Regions from separate parts of the Arthrobacter sp. StoSoilB13 genome, predicted to be linked through region 1. Evidence: riboswitches for the same ligand, from Rfam matches in the RefSeq annotation. Region 1 holds a riboswitch; the other holds the start of a gene.

Region 1 (6,961 bases):
GACGAATCCGGCTGCAAGGCTTACTCCGGCACCCAGCAGCTTGAAAAAGAGGTTCATGCCCCCAGCCTAGCCTCACATGCAGGCGGGTTGGGACTAGCGGCGGTTTTCGCGTTCCTTGAGGAAAGCCGCCATGGAACCGCGTGGTGCCAGGACAGGAACAACATCGTGATCGGCTTCCCAAACGGCATCCACGGTTCCGAGCCCGGAAATTTCCTTGAGCAGGTAATACGTGGGCGGCATCAGCTGCAATTTACCGGCCGCCTCGGCCGCCAGGATCCCGTCCACCGGCATCCAGAGTGATTGCCACGCTTCAGTAGTTTGGTGCTGGGGTGCTGCTTCCGGAGCAGGCTTGGCTACATAGAAGTACGTGTCGAAGCGCTTGGGCATGTCCGTGGGCGTGACCCAGTTTGCCCAAGGGCGAAGGTCTGAGGCGTCAAGGCGAAGTCCGGCCTCCTCCCAAACTTCCCGCAGGGCAGCGGTGAGCAGCATGCCTGACTTTGCCGGGGCCTGTACAGGATCGACGGCGATGGAACTCAGATGCCAGTCTGCAGCGTGCTGTTCCAGCAGCCGGACAGGGTAATCCCATCCATCCTGGTCAGCGGCATCAACCCGGCCGCCCGGAAAGACCACCATGCCGGCGGCGAAGTCCATGGTGGCAACCCTGTGCTGGACGAAGGCCTCAAGCCCGCCCGGGGCGTCGCGGAGCAGGATGACGCTCGCGGCAAGGCGGGGTTGGGGAACTGGCATGTCCGTAATGGGAAGGTCCGTCATGAATTACCCCTTTGCCGCGTCGATTCCTGCTGCATCATTGTCTCAGGTCCTGTTGCGGGGCCCGGTGCGCGTGCTAAGACCGGAGAATGGGGCGCAGAGCCGGCCCCGCAACGCAGGAGAAGGGGAGCCAACCGCTTTGTGACTAGTCCGAGGAGCCCACGAACACCCACAGGTGTAAACTGAACCACGCCCATAAGGGCAGATTAATAACGACAGGGGAGCGCCGCCGTCGGACCTTGCAGAGATGCAGGTGACGCGAGGGCGCTGAGAGTGCGGACAGCCGCAGACCCTCGAACCTGATCCGGTTAGTACCGGCGCAAGGGAGTCGAGCTTCTCAGAGTGTCCGGATCCGGGCGGCGCAGGCCGGCCGGGGGTTTCCGGGGAGCACTTTCCCCTCCTGTACCTCAGGAGGCAGAAAAAATGACCACGGCAAGCGTGAAGAAAACCAGTTATAACTGGCGTGTTGTAGACATCGTGGTGGCAGCTTTGATTGCCATCGCCGGCGGCGTGATTTTTTGGGCCTGGTCCCAGGGCGCCGCAATCGTATCCATTCCCATGAACGCCACGTATCCGCCGCTCACCGGTTTGATCGCCGGTGGCTGGATGATCCCGGCCGTCCTGGGCATGCTCATCATCCGCAAGCCGGGCGCAGCCCTGTTCTGCGAAGCCGTCGCCGCCACCGGCGAACTCATCATGGGTTCCCAGTACGGCACCACCGTCCTCATCTCCGGCGTCCTCCAGGGACTGGGCGCGGAACTCGTCTTCGCTGCGTTCCGGTACAAGAAGTTCGACCTCTCCGCTGCACTCCTCGCAGGTGCCGGCTCGGGCCTCTTCTGCGGTCTCAACGATTCCTTCCTGCCTTGGGGCTGGAACATCGCCTACGAAGCAATCGACAAGCTGGCTTACATCGCCTTCACCACGCTCTCCGGTGCGATCATCGCGGGCGCGCTGTCCTGGGTTGCCACCCGCGGGCTGGCTAAGACCGGTGTACTGAGCTCCTTCGCGTCGCGGAAGGCTGCTTCGGAGCCCGTCTTCAACTAATGCCTGCCACGCAAAGCAGCGGCCAGGTGCGGCCTGCCGCCATTACCGCCCAAGGGTGGGGATGGCGGCATGCCGGGCGTTCCACACCCGCCATCCAGGACCTCGATCTCCGGATCGGGCCCGGCGAGCGTGTGCTCTTGCTGGGTCCATCGGGCGCAGGAAAATCGACACTGCTCCACGCCCTCGCCGGTGTGCTGGGTGATGAGGAGGATGATTCCGACGAGACCGGCTCGCTGCTGATCGACGGCGTTGCTCCCCGCGAACAGCGCGGACGCGCAGGTCTGATGCAGCAGGATCCGGAAACCCAGGTAGTGCTCTCCCGGGTGGGTGACGATGTCGCGTTTGGCGCCGAAAACCTGGCCGTTCCCCGGGAAGAAATTTGGGCGCGCGTCCATGAAGCGCTCGACGACGTCGGGTTGCGCACCGCTGCAGGCGGCGGCTTGGCACTGGATCACCCGACGGCGGCCCTGTCCGGCGGGCAGAAGCAGCGCCTTGCGTTGGCTGGCATCCTCGCGATGCGGCCCGGGCTGATCCTCCTGGACGAACCTACGGCCAACCTTGATCCGGTGGGCGTGCTTGAGGTTCGGGACGCCGTGCAGCGCTGCCTGGACAAGACCGGCGCCACTTTGGTTGTCGTTGAACACCGTGTGTCCGTGTGGAAGGACCTGGTGGACAGGATCGTGGTCCTCCAGCCACCCTCGGCCGGGGGCGGTGTGCTCCTGGACGGCCCCCCGGATCAGGTGCTCACAGAGGCCCGCACCATGCTGATGGCAGCGGGAGTGTGGGTGCCGGGGTACGTTCCGGCTACCCGCGCCCGCAGGGCCAAGTCCGCGGCATCGGGTCCTGCCGGCCCTGAAGCCACCGCCCAGCTCCTCCTCGTCGCACAGGACCTGGCTGTTTCCCGTGGGAAGTCCCGCCGCCGCCGTTTCAAGACCATCCCGCCCGTCCCCGTGCAATCGGATATCAGTGCACAAGTACGGGCTGGCCAGGCACTGACCATCACGGGTCCGAACGGTGCAGGCAAATCTACTTTTGCGCTCACATTGGCCGGCCTTCTGGCGCCGGTTGACGGCAAGGTGAGTGCCGCCGTCGAGCTTTCCGAGGGAGCTGGAATCGACCCGTTCAAGTGGAAGGCGGATCAGCTGATTTCCCGCATTGGCACCGTGTTCCAGGAACCGGAGCACCAGTTCGTGACGGGCAAGGTCCTGGACGAGTTGATGTTTGGACCAAAGCATCTGGGACACGGCGAAGAACGCGTGGATGAATTGCTGGAGCGTTTGCGGCTCACGCATTTGGTGGACGCGAATCCTTACACGTTGTCCGGCGGCGAGAAACGCAGGTTGTCCGTGGCCACGGTCCTTGCGGCCCACCCTAAGGTGCTGGTCCTGGACGAGCCCACGTTCGGCCAGGACGCCAACACCTGGGCCGAACTGGCATCCTTCCTCTCTGAACTGCTCGATGCTGGAACAGCCGTTGTGTCCGTGACGCACGACGAAGAATTCAGCGCGGTCCTGGGCGGCACCGAGCTCCGGCTGGATCCAGCTACGCCGCAAGTTCCGGACCCGCACAGCGAAGCAGCCCGCCAGGAAGCCGGTGCTGCATGAGGGACGCCCTGAACCTGCGCGGCAACCACGCCCTCCTTACGCGCGCCAACCCCTTGGTTAAGTTCGTGTCCGTGTTCCTCATTTCGCTGGTGCTCGCATTGTCGATCGACTGGGTGTCCGCTTCAACGGCCCTCGTCGCCGAGCTGGCCCTGTTCCCGTTGGCTGGCCTCACGCTGGGGCTTCTATGGCAGCGGGGCCTGGCCGCTCATCATCGCTGCAGCGATAGGTGGCTGGAGCACCGCAATCGTGGCGGCTGACAGCGGGGCCGTACTGCTCGACGTCGGACTCTGGTCCATCAGCGAAGGTTCCCTCCAGCTGGGGCTGGGTTTCATGCTGCGCGGCTTGGCGATTGCGCTGCCGGCGATCCTGCTGATGACCTGCACCGACCCCACCGACCTGGCCGATGCGCTGGCACAAAAGGCAAGACTGCCACACCGCTTTGTCCTCGGCTCGCTGGCCGCGATGCGCCTGGTGGGATTGATGGCTGAGGAATGGCAGACCATCGGCATGGCCAGGCGGGCCCGCGGAGTGGGTTCGCAGGGCAGCCCGCTGCAACGGCTAAAGGCAACGCTTGGACAGAGCTTCGGGCTGCTGGTCCAGGCAGTGCGTCGGGCTTCCCGGCTGGCCGTCACCATGGAGGCGCGTGGTTTCGGTGGCGGGCAGAGAACGTGGGCCCGGGAATCCACCTACTCCCTCCTGGATGTCTGGGTCCTCCTGGGCGGCCTCGTCATCGCTGCCGCTGCTGTACTGGCGGCCGTCGGCGCTGGAACGTGGAGTTTTGTCTGGCGTTAGCTCTTCCGTTGGATCTTCTCGAACCTTGCCCGGGTGAGGAACCCCAACTGGGCTTCCTTTTCAGCCAGCTGGATGACGGGGCCAAGCTCGAAACACGTGGTCTCGAGGCGGCGAACTGCCTTTGCGTTGCGGGCGTCCGGCTCAACAATGATCCGGTCCTTGCCGGGCAGGGAAAACATGTATCGGATGAGGGACGTGACGAGACGTGGTGTGAAGTTGGGAATCGGACGCCTTGCAGGCGCCAGCAGCAAATGCATTCCGATGTCCTCCTCCCGCGCCGGGTATGCCTCGCCTACCGGATCGTGTAACGGTTCATAAGTCTGGAAGAGCGCCAACGGCTCGCCATCGACCACCACCAAAAAGGCATGGTGAGTGTCCAAGGAATCAAGGAACCCGTAAATCTCCAGGACGTCCTCGCGCGAATGCTCCAGCATGCCCCAGAACCTGGCACGAGGCTGGCTGACCCAACCATGAATGAGGTCAAGGTCTTCGGCGGGAACCAAAGGGACGATCCGCAGTACGCCCCATCCGTGGAGTTCTTCGGTGTAGATCGTGGTCCGGACAGCGAAGTCCCGGGTGCTTGTGGTCATGATTTCCTTTGGGCTGGGCTGGGCTGGGCTGGGGTGGGCTGGGCTGGGGAGGGCTTGCTGGGCTTGGTTCGTGCGTATTAGGGGGCGTCTTAGGGGTGGTCGTGACTGAGCTCGCTCCAGTCCGTGACCACAGGGATCATCTTTCCTGAGGCCCAGAGCGGCATCTGGTCTGTAAAATGTGGGTGCTCCGGCCGTCCGGCAGCGCCGAATGGCACAATCCAACGGCTGTTGCTGCGATGGGACAGGTCCCAGACATAGCGGGCCACGGGTCCGCGGAAACTGCGGTCGTCCACACCAGGGAGGCTTTCGGTGCAGAGTACGCATCCGGTATCTCCGCTTAGCTCTCCGGTTGGTGCCGAAGCTGCGAGGTCGCCTGGGAGAACGTGGACCGCCAGGAGCTTATGCCGATCGCCCCATACGGCACCGTCCAGCAAGGAGTCTTCCAAGGCTGCATCCTCGAGTGCGGCCGCGGCCTCCACAGCCATATCGATACCAAGCTGCGAGGCTCTGACCAAAAGCGTTTCAAGGGCGAAACCTATGCGTGAAGCGACCGACAGCCAGGGCCCGAACAGAGGGGAGTACCCGGTAGGTTCAGCCAGAGCCGCCAGCGCGGGATGACGGGCTATGCGCTGAACCAAGGCGCCCCGCCATGACGCGAAAACGGCCGCACTGTGGCTGCCGGCCGCCATTGTCCCGTCCCATTCGAGCAGCAGCGTTCGCAGTGACTTGGCCTCCCTGGACATATCTGCCGGGTCGAGGTTGCCCAGCACCTCCCGGAACATGGGCCATGGACCGAGCAAGGAATCCATATGGATGGATTGCATGTGGTCCACGGTCAGTTCACCATGCACCTCCTCCAGAAGCTCCCGGATCCGCAGAGCCCTATGGGCGGGGGCGAACTCCATCGCTACGGCATCGCCGCCGCCTGCAGCACGATCGTTCGCGCTGACTGCAAACCGTTGGACCTCCGTGCGGGGCAGGACAATGTAATCGCCGTCCCAGGCATGCCGTGCCGACAACGCCGGAGCAGGCAACCGGCGGTTGGCCGGATTTCGTTGGGGAACCAATCCAGCCACGAAATGCCGTACCGCTCCGGCAGCATCAGCAGTCACGACGCTGTTGACCGGTTCCACCCATGAATCGAAAGCTGCTTCGACGTCGCCCACACTCCCGCTTCTCAGCAGCGGCAGGAGGGCTTCGAAACCGAGCCGCCCCTCAACCTGCGCCGGGAAACGCAAACTCAACGCGGCGCCGTCGGGCGTTTCCGAGATCACTGGACCGCGGGCGGTCTCGATGATCTCCACTGTCTCTGTGCCTACAGAGTCGCCATGACGGATATGGATGGTTTCGCTACTTACGACGGCGGGTTCCCAGCCTCGCGGGCCGTGCGCCTCGATGCGCTCGCCGCCCGCCTCCGGGGCGGGGACGCGGCGCAACTGCTCTTCGAAGAGGTCCTGGTAGTCGGCCATGGCGTTGGTGACGGCCCAGGCGGTCTTTCCGGTGTGGCCAAAATGCGGCAGCCCGGGAACGCCGGGAAACGCGAACCCGACTGCGTCGAACTCCGGGCACGCAAGCCGAACCTGCTGGTACACCCCGGGCAGTTCCATGAGGCGGTGTGGGTCGCCGGCGATCAGGGGGAGTCCGCTCGCGGTCATTGAGCCGTGGACCGCCCACGCGTTGCTGCCGGACCAGACCGGGGCTTCGATGCTGAACAAGCTGATGGCATCGTGGCCCAGCGTCCTGCCCACGTGGGCGCGGAAAAGTTTGTTGGGGAACGTGGAGAACAGAATGTGCTGCACCAGGAACACCCCTAGCGGCGTCCAAGGGTTCCACGGTTCGGGTGCGCTGCCGGAACCGTCAAATTCGGGCCCGCCGCGCAGATTGTTGGCCAGCGCGTGGTTGACGCCTGCAACATACTGGCCAACCCATCGTTGGGTTGCGGGATCCAGCCCGTTGAAACCACGGCGGGCAGTCTCGTTCAGCCGGGACTGCCGGGCAAAACGATCCCATACCACCACATCGGGGCCCAGAACTTCAGCCATACGGCCCTCCGAGCGCCAGCGCTCCAGCTCAATCTGCCATGATCGATCCGTTGCTGCGTTCATGCCCTGCAGGAAGGCGAGTTCGTCCGCGGACCCGGCCCACAGATGGGGGATTCCCCAG
Region 2 (6,961 bases), 990 kb from region 1:
CACCCGCCTCCCGCTCGGCCAACATCCGCGCGAGGTCCTTGGCGGTGACCGTGTGCTCCTGGTCAGTGGCCGCAGCCGGAGTCACCCCACAGAATGCCTCATAATCCACGAGTTCAGTGATGGGCTCCGCTTCAGGATCCTTGGAGACCTTGATTTCGCGCCAGCTGCCGCCAAGCGCATCGAACAGCGCAACCCGGCCAAGCAAGGAACGGCCGACGCCGGTAATCAGCTTGACTGCCTCAGTCACCATGAGGGATCCAACGGCAGCACACAACATACCGAAGACTCCGCCCTCACCGCATGAAGGCACTGAGCCGGCAGGCGGGGCTTCAGGGTAGAGGTCGCGATAGGTGGGGCCGTGCTCGGCCCAGAAGACGCTGACTTGCCCGTCGAAGCGGAAGATGGAGCCCCAGACGTACGGCTTGCCGAGAATCGCGGCGGCGTCGTTGACCAGGTAACGGGTGGCAAAGTTGTCCGCACCGTCCAGGATGAGATCGTAATCCGCGAACAGCTCCAGGGCATTCGAGGAGTCAAGGCGGACGTTGTGGAGGACAACATCCACCAAAGGGTTCAGCTCCGCAATGGCCTTCCGCGCAGATTCGATTTTGGGCGTGCCCACATCGCTGACGCCGTGGATGACCTGCCGCTGCAAATTGCTGAGGTCTACGTCGTCATCGTCGACGATTCCCAGGGTTCCAACGCCCGCCGCGGCGAGGTACAGCAATGCTGGGGATCCCAGCCCGCCGGCACCTATGACAAGAACTTTCGCATTCTTAAGCCTGCGTTGGCCCAGAGCGCCGATTTCCGGAATGATGAGATGCCGGGAGTACCGTTCCACCTCGGCCGACGTTAGTTCGGCGGCCGGTTCAACGAGGGGCGGCAGGACGGCGGGCGCGGGGCGGGCAGCAAGAATTGAGGCCATACCCCAATGTATGCCTGCCGATGCCGCCCGGTCATATTACCCACCGGTACAGTGGTCATAACTGCAAAGGAAAGGCGGCAGACTGTGGCTGACGGCACACGGGCAAACGATGGAGCACCAGCGAAGCAAGAACGGACTGGTTCGACGCGTTCAGCAAGGTTGCCCCGGGACGAGCGCCGCGCGCAGTTGCTGAACGCCGCCTTGGAAGTTTTCGTATCCAACGGCTTCCACGGTGCGGCCATGGACGAAATTGCCGAGACAGCACATGTGAGCAAGCCGGTCCTGTATCAGCACTTCCCTTCCAAGCGCGAGCTGTACATGGCGCTGCTGGACAGCCACCTGGCCGCCCTGACCGATTTGATGCTCAATGCCCTGAACTCCACCACGGATAACAAAGAGCGCGTAAAGGCAGTCATGCGGGCCTACTACAGGTTCATCGCCGACGACGACCAAGCCCACCGCCTGGTTTTCGAGTCTGACCTCATCAATGACCCCGATGTCAGCTCGCGTTTGGAGACGTTCAACAAAACGTTCGCCGACGCAGTGGCCCACGTCATCGCCGAGGACACCAAGTTGCCCCCTCTGGAGGCGCAGCTCCTTGGCCGCGGACTGGCAGGAATGGCGCAGGTCAGCGCCCGCTACTGGCTCGAAACCGATGGAAACCTCGACCTCGATGTAGCCAGTGATCTGATCTATCGTTTAGCTTGGCGCGGAATCAGTCGATTCCCCAAAGAGTCCTAGGCTACAAATAGAGGACTGACTTAAAACTTGATTGGCTTGGAGGCCTTGCTGTGGAAGTAAAGATCGGCATTCAGAATGTTGGCCGTGAAATTGTGCTCGAATCCGCACTCGATGCTGATGCTGTCGCCAAGATTGTCGGAGAGGCCATCTCCAAGGGATCGGATCTGCGGCTCACGGATGAGAAGGGCCGCCAGATCATCGTTCCCGGCAATGTGCTGGGCTACGTTGAAATTGGTGCCGAGGAAGTGCGCCGCGTCGGTTTCGGCGCACTCTAGCGGTTCCCGGTTACAGCTGCCGCTAAGGAGTCTCCATGCTTTCACTCGTTGTGGTGGTTCTTGCCACGATCGCTACAGGATTCATCGTGTGGGCAAATGACAAGCGACACGGCAAGTACGGGATCGCATTGCCGGCGGGCGTTTCGGCAACCGTCGGCGTGCTCAGCTGGATAGCTTTCATCATGGCAGGCTTTGGTTACCAGCCCGGCCTGACCTGGATCCCCTGGGTCCTCCCCATCGTGTTGGGGACGGTCATCGCGATTGCCGTTGTGGTCTTTCTGGGCCGCAAACGCACCCAGCATGACACCGCCGCCCTCACCAAAGCCCTGAGGCTCTAGGCACTGTTCACTCAATAAACGTCGCTGGCCATCACCCATGGGTGATGGCCAGCGAAGTTTAACGTTCTATCCCGTCCAAGCCCCTGGGTAGCGATCCGGCTGCTGGGTAGCGATCCGGCTGCGCCTTGGCACCGGACGCCGCTGCCGCCTCGCTCACGGCGGTCGCAGCGGCGATGTCGCGCTGGGTCACCTGGCTGCCGGCGTCATGGGAAACGTAACGCAGGAACACCTTGTTGTAACGCCAGTCAAGATCCGGATGGTGGTTCTGTTCCTCGGCGATCCGGCCAATGGCGGCGATAAGCGCCAAGGCGTCGGCCGCCGTCGAGGTTTTGAACACCGTCACGAGGCCGTCCTGGAGCCTCCAGTCCGGGAGGTCCTTGAGGGCGGCCTCCATGGCGACCTGGGTCAATTGCTCTTTCCTGTCAGCCACCACGGCTCCTTCATTCAGAGGAACTCTGCCCGGCCTTCCATGGCCGACGACGCGAGGGCGTGCTCCCGGCGCGGAATACGGCCAGCCTGCTTGGCCAGCCTACCGGCGATCACCGCGTGTTTGAAGGCTTCGCCCATCTGCACCGGATTCTGGGCACGGGTCACGGCTGTTGCCAGCAGGACAGCATCGCAGCCCAGCTCCATCGCAAGCGCGGCATCGGAGGCGGTCCCGATGCCGGCGTCGAGCACTACCGGTACGGAGGCCCCGGGACACGATCAGTTCGATGTTGTGCGGGTTCAGGATGCCCAGCCCCGTTCCAATAGGCGAACCGAGGGGCATGACAGCTGTGGCGCCCAGGTTTTCCAGGCGCAGCGCCAGGACGGGATCGTCATTGGTGTAAGCGAAAACCTTGAAGCCGCGGTTCACCAGCTGTTCCGTGGCCTCAACGAGTTCCACCGCATCCGGAAGAAGCGTGTGTTCATCGGCAATGACTTCCAGCTTCACCCAGTCCGTCTCCAGGGCCTCCCGGGCGAGCTCCGCGGTCATCACCGCGTCCTTGGCAGTAAAACAGCCAGCCGTGTTCGGCAGGACCCGGATGTTGTGGTCCACCAGGAGCTGGAACAATGAACCTGTCTCGGCCGGTGAGTATCGGCGCATCGCAACAGTGGTCAGTTCCGTTCCTGAAGCCAGGAGGGCTGCTCCCAACCCGTCCAGGCTCGGCGCACCACCGGTACCCATGATCAGGCGGGAGCCGAATTCGACGCCGTCGATCACCAAAGCATCAGTGCGGACGTCAGTTTTTGCTGCGGTCATTTTTAGCCTCCCTGGACTGCGGTTACGAGTTCGAGTTCGTCTCCATCGGCGAGCGCAGTCGCTGCCCATTGGCTGCGCGGCACTACCTCGGAATTACGCGCGACGGCGACACCCAGCTTGCCGCCGTCGGCTGCCTGTCCCCGGTGGTCCAGCGCGCGGCCTGTGATGGCACTGACGAGTGTGCTCACGGACGCGTCGTCCGCCACGGCGTGTTCGGAGCCGTTGAGTTTGATGTTCATGGTGTGTCCTTGATTGCTGGTTGGAGGAGGTGATCCTGAGTTGCCGTAAATCGATCAGGCCGGAAAATGGACCATCGGGGGTCGGCTGGGCCGCTGATCAGTCCGCCTACGATTTTGGCGGCCACAGGCGTTAAGAGAACGCCGTGGCGGAAGAACCCGGTTGCGATCACGAAACCGTCGATGGTGCCCCCGGACCCGGTAACGCGTCCCAGTAATGGTGCGTTGTCCGGTGTGCCTGGCCGCGCACGGGCTGTCGCTTCCAACAGTTCCAGCTCCGCCACGGCAGGAACCAACACTTGGGCGTCACGCAGGAGTTGATAGACGCCCCCGGCGGACACTGCGTTGCTGGACGCAGACAACCCGTCCTCGCGCTGGGTGGCTCCAATCACCACCGTTCCGTCGTCGCGGGGGACGATGTAGACCGGCACCCCGCGGACCATGCCCCGGATGGTGGATGTGAGCAGCGGCTGGAGTTGTTGGGGAACGCGCAGCCTGAGGATGTCGCCGTAAACGGGCCGCAGGGGCAGGTTGAGACCCTCGGGGAGACCGCCGATCCTGGCTGCATCCAGCCCGCAGGCGAGCACAGTCTCTGAGGCCCAAACAACGCGCCCGGCGCCCGGACCGAGCTGGACCCCGCAGACTCGGCCGCCATCCCAGAGCAGGCGGGACGCTTGGAACGGCAGGGCGAAACCGTCCTCCGCTCCGGAAACCCACGTTGCGTCACTTGGTCCGTGGGCCGATAACCCGTCCAGGAGGCATCGTGCAAGGCGCCGCGGATCCACTTGGTGATCGGCCGGTATGTCGAAGGCACAGGAAATCCCGGGGCTGAGCAAAGGCTCGCGCTCGCGCGCTTCACGCAAAGACAGTGGCTCCACGCGCAGCCCCGCGGCCTGCTGGACCGTTCGGAGGTCTGCCAGCGCACGGCGGTCGGCGGCGTCCGCACCAACGGCGATGGTCGACGTCGTGCGGTATCCGGCGGCTGATTCGCTGCCGTGGACGCTCCGGACGAAAGCCGGCCACAGTTGGGAGGATTCCAGCATGAGTTCCAGGAGGTCTTCCTCCTGGTAGTGGAGTTCACTGACCGGAGCCAGCATTCCGGCGGCAGCGAACGTCGCACCCGCTGCGGGGGTGGGATCAATGAGGACCACAGAGCGGCCCTGACGGCGGGCTTCGTGGGCGATGCCAAGGCCGATGACGCCACCACCAATGACTGCCACGTCTGCCTGCAAGGGGATTTGGCGGGATTCTGCCATATGTTTCCTTCCCTACGCCGGTATTAGCCGGATCAGGTCAAGCGGTCGGCGCTGAAGCCCTCTCAGCCGGACGGTCATATGACGCTGTCACGGCTCCCGCAGTACGTGCCCAGTTTAGAGGAACTACTCTGGTTTCCATGACCCAGCATGATGTCCACACCACTGCCCGCCTTTACTTGTGCACTGATGCCCGCAAACGCCAGGGCGATTTCGAAGACTTCGTCGACGCCGCGTTTGAGGGCGGCGTCGACATCATCCAGCTTCGCGACAAGACGCTCGAGGCCGCCGAGGAGCTTGAGGTCCTGGAGGTCCTGCACAACGTTGCCCAGCGGCACGGAAGGCTGTGGGCCGTCAACGACCGCGCCGATGTTGCCAGTATTTCCGGGGCTCCGGTGTTCCATATCGGCCAAAAGGACATCCCATTACGCGCTGCACGGCACCTCCTCCATGACCGCACAGTCATCGGTCTGTCCACCCATACACCGGACCAGGTTGACGCCGCGATAGCTGCCTCCCCCGGCAGGAGCGGACTGGATTATTTCTGTGTTGGCCCGGTGTGGGCAACGCCCACAAAGCCAGGCCGTGAAGCAGTTGGGCTGGACCTGGTCACATATGCCGCGGAAGCCGTAAAGCGCGCGGATGAGGAGACCGTAGGCGGCGTCCTCCTCCCCTGGTTCGCCATCGGCGGCATAGACCTCACCAATGTTGAACAGGTGGTTGCAGCCGGAGCCAGCCGGATCGTGGTGGTACGTGCCATCACTGAGGCGGAGGACCCGACGGCGGCGGCCAAGACTTTGCTGGAAGCGCTCGACGCCGGATAACCACCCCGGCGCCCTGGCTGCGGAGGATATTCGAAAGTGTCCTAAGCCGTGAGCCCCAGCCCGGACATGCGTCGCCCATGCCGCTCCGCCAGCTCAGCGGTGAGGGCCTTGACTGCATTGCGCGCATCCCCGCCGCCCTTGAGCAGCGGTCCCAGCTGGGGATGTTCCATGCCTACGCGTTGTGCTTGCGTCAGGGCTTCACCGACCAGGCGGCGGCCCCACAAAGCCAGGCGCGACGCCAGGCGGGGGTCGTCAGCCAGGGCCCTGCGCAGGAGGATGCGTAAAACTTCCGTGGCTTGGTCGGCGGAGGCCACCTTCTGGACAAAGAGTTGCGTCCCGCCGTCAAGGAACGACGCGACCATGCGGTAGAAGTCCGATGACACGGTGTCGATCACATAGGCCTTCATGACAGATTCAAACCAGTCCGCTGGCTTTGTTCGCTCGTGAAAGTGGTCAAACGAGCGCTGGAACGGAAGCATGGCTTCTTCGGCATCGAGTCCCATCTCCGAGAGCCGGCTGCTGATCAAGGCGAAGTTTCCGTAAGCGCCGACGGCGATCTTTGCCAGCACTGCCCTGTCATGGAGGTTGGGAGCGTACCGCGAGTCGAAAGACAGCCGGCCAAACGCGGAGAGCTCGCCGTACGCCATGGCCCCCAGCAGCTCCGAAGAGAGTCGCTGGATGCGAGCATTATCGTCCAAGGAAGTGCTCATGGTCCAAGACTATCCAGCGATTTCGGGCTAACCTGATTTTCGTGTCACATCATCGGATTTCGCCCAACGTCGACGACTCGTCGGACCAGCTCGCGGCGGCATTTGCCGCCCTCCGGACCGAACTGGAGCTCCCGGGCGAGTATCCGGCCGAAGCCGTGGCGGAAGCCCGCAAAGCGGTGGAAAACCATACGCTGCCGGACCGTGACCTCAGGGACATTCCCTTTGTGACCATTGATCCCGCCACGTCCACCGACCTGGACCAAGCAGTGTTCATTGAACGTGCCGACGACGGTTACAAAGTCCTCTACGCAATCGCGGACGTGCCATCCTTCGTTGCTCCCGGCGGGGCGCTCGATGCCGAAACCCGGCAACGGGGACAAACGTTTTACGCTCCTGACGGGAGGATCCCGCTGCACCCG

What was found. Region 1 has a riboswitch for thiamine pyrophosphate ahead of LDP01_RS11715 (ECF transporter S component). Riboswitches for the same ligand answer to the same signal wherever they lie in the genome.
Region 2: another riboswitch for thiamine pyrophosphate. It lies ahead of thiO (glycine oxidase ThiO); the one in region 1 lies ahead of LDP01_RS11715 (ECF transporter S component).

What each region holds. Positions count from the first base shown of each region.
Region 1 is NZ_AP024647.1:2,487,986-2,494,946, reverse strand. Features, by position in the region: gene LDP01_RS11725 (DUF4235 domain-containing protein) at 1-57, opposite strand, end outside; gene LDP01_RS11720 (NUDIX hydrolase) at 94-771, opposite strand; TPP riboswitch at 976-1,112, shown strand; gene LDP01_RS11715 (ECF transporter S component) at 1,192-1,812, shown strand; gene LDP01_RS11710 (ABC transporter ATP-binding protein) at 1,812-3,416, shown strand; partial or broken gene LDP01_RS11705 (energy-coupling factor transporter transmembrane component T family protein) at 3,413-4,208, shown strand; gene LDP01_RS11700 (GNAT family N-acetyltransferase) at 4,205-4,798, opposite strand; gene LDP01_RS11695 (penicillin acylase family protein) at 4,888-6,961, opposite strand, start outside.
Region 2 is NZ_AP024647.1:1,501,013-1,507,973, forward strand. Features, by position in the region: gene moeB (molybdopterin-synthase adenylyltransferase MoeB) at 1-922, opposite strand, end outside; gene LDP01_RS07010 (TetR/AcrR family transcriptional regulator) at 929-1,663, shown strand; gene LDP01_RS07015 (DUF3107 domain-containing protein) at 1,714-1,938, shown strand; gene LDP01_RS07020 (hypothetical protein) at 1,974-2,276, shown strand; gene LDP01_RS07025 (4a-hydroxytetrahydrobiopterin dehydratase) at 2,335-2,706, opposite strand; partial or broken gene LDP01_RS07030 (thiazole synthase) at 2,721-3,519, opposite strand; gene thiS (sulfur carrier protein ThiS) at 3,522-3,758, opposite strand; gene thiO (glycine oxidase ThiO) at 3,755-5,011, opposite strand; TPP riboswitch at 5,004-5,121, opposite strand; gene thiE (thiamine phosphate synthase) at 5,149-5,832, shown strand; gene LDP01_RS07050 (ferritin-like fold-containing protein) at 5,874-6,542, opposite strand; gene LDP01_RS07055 (RNB domain-containing ribonuclease) at 6,584-6,961, shown strand, end outside.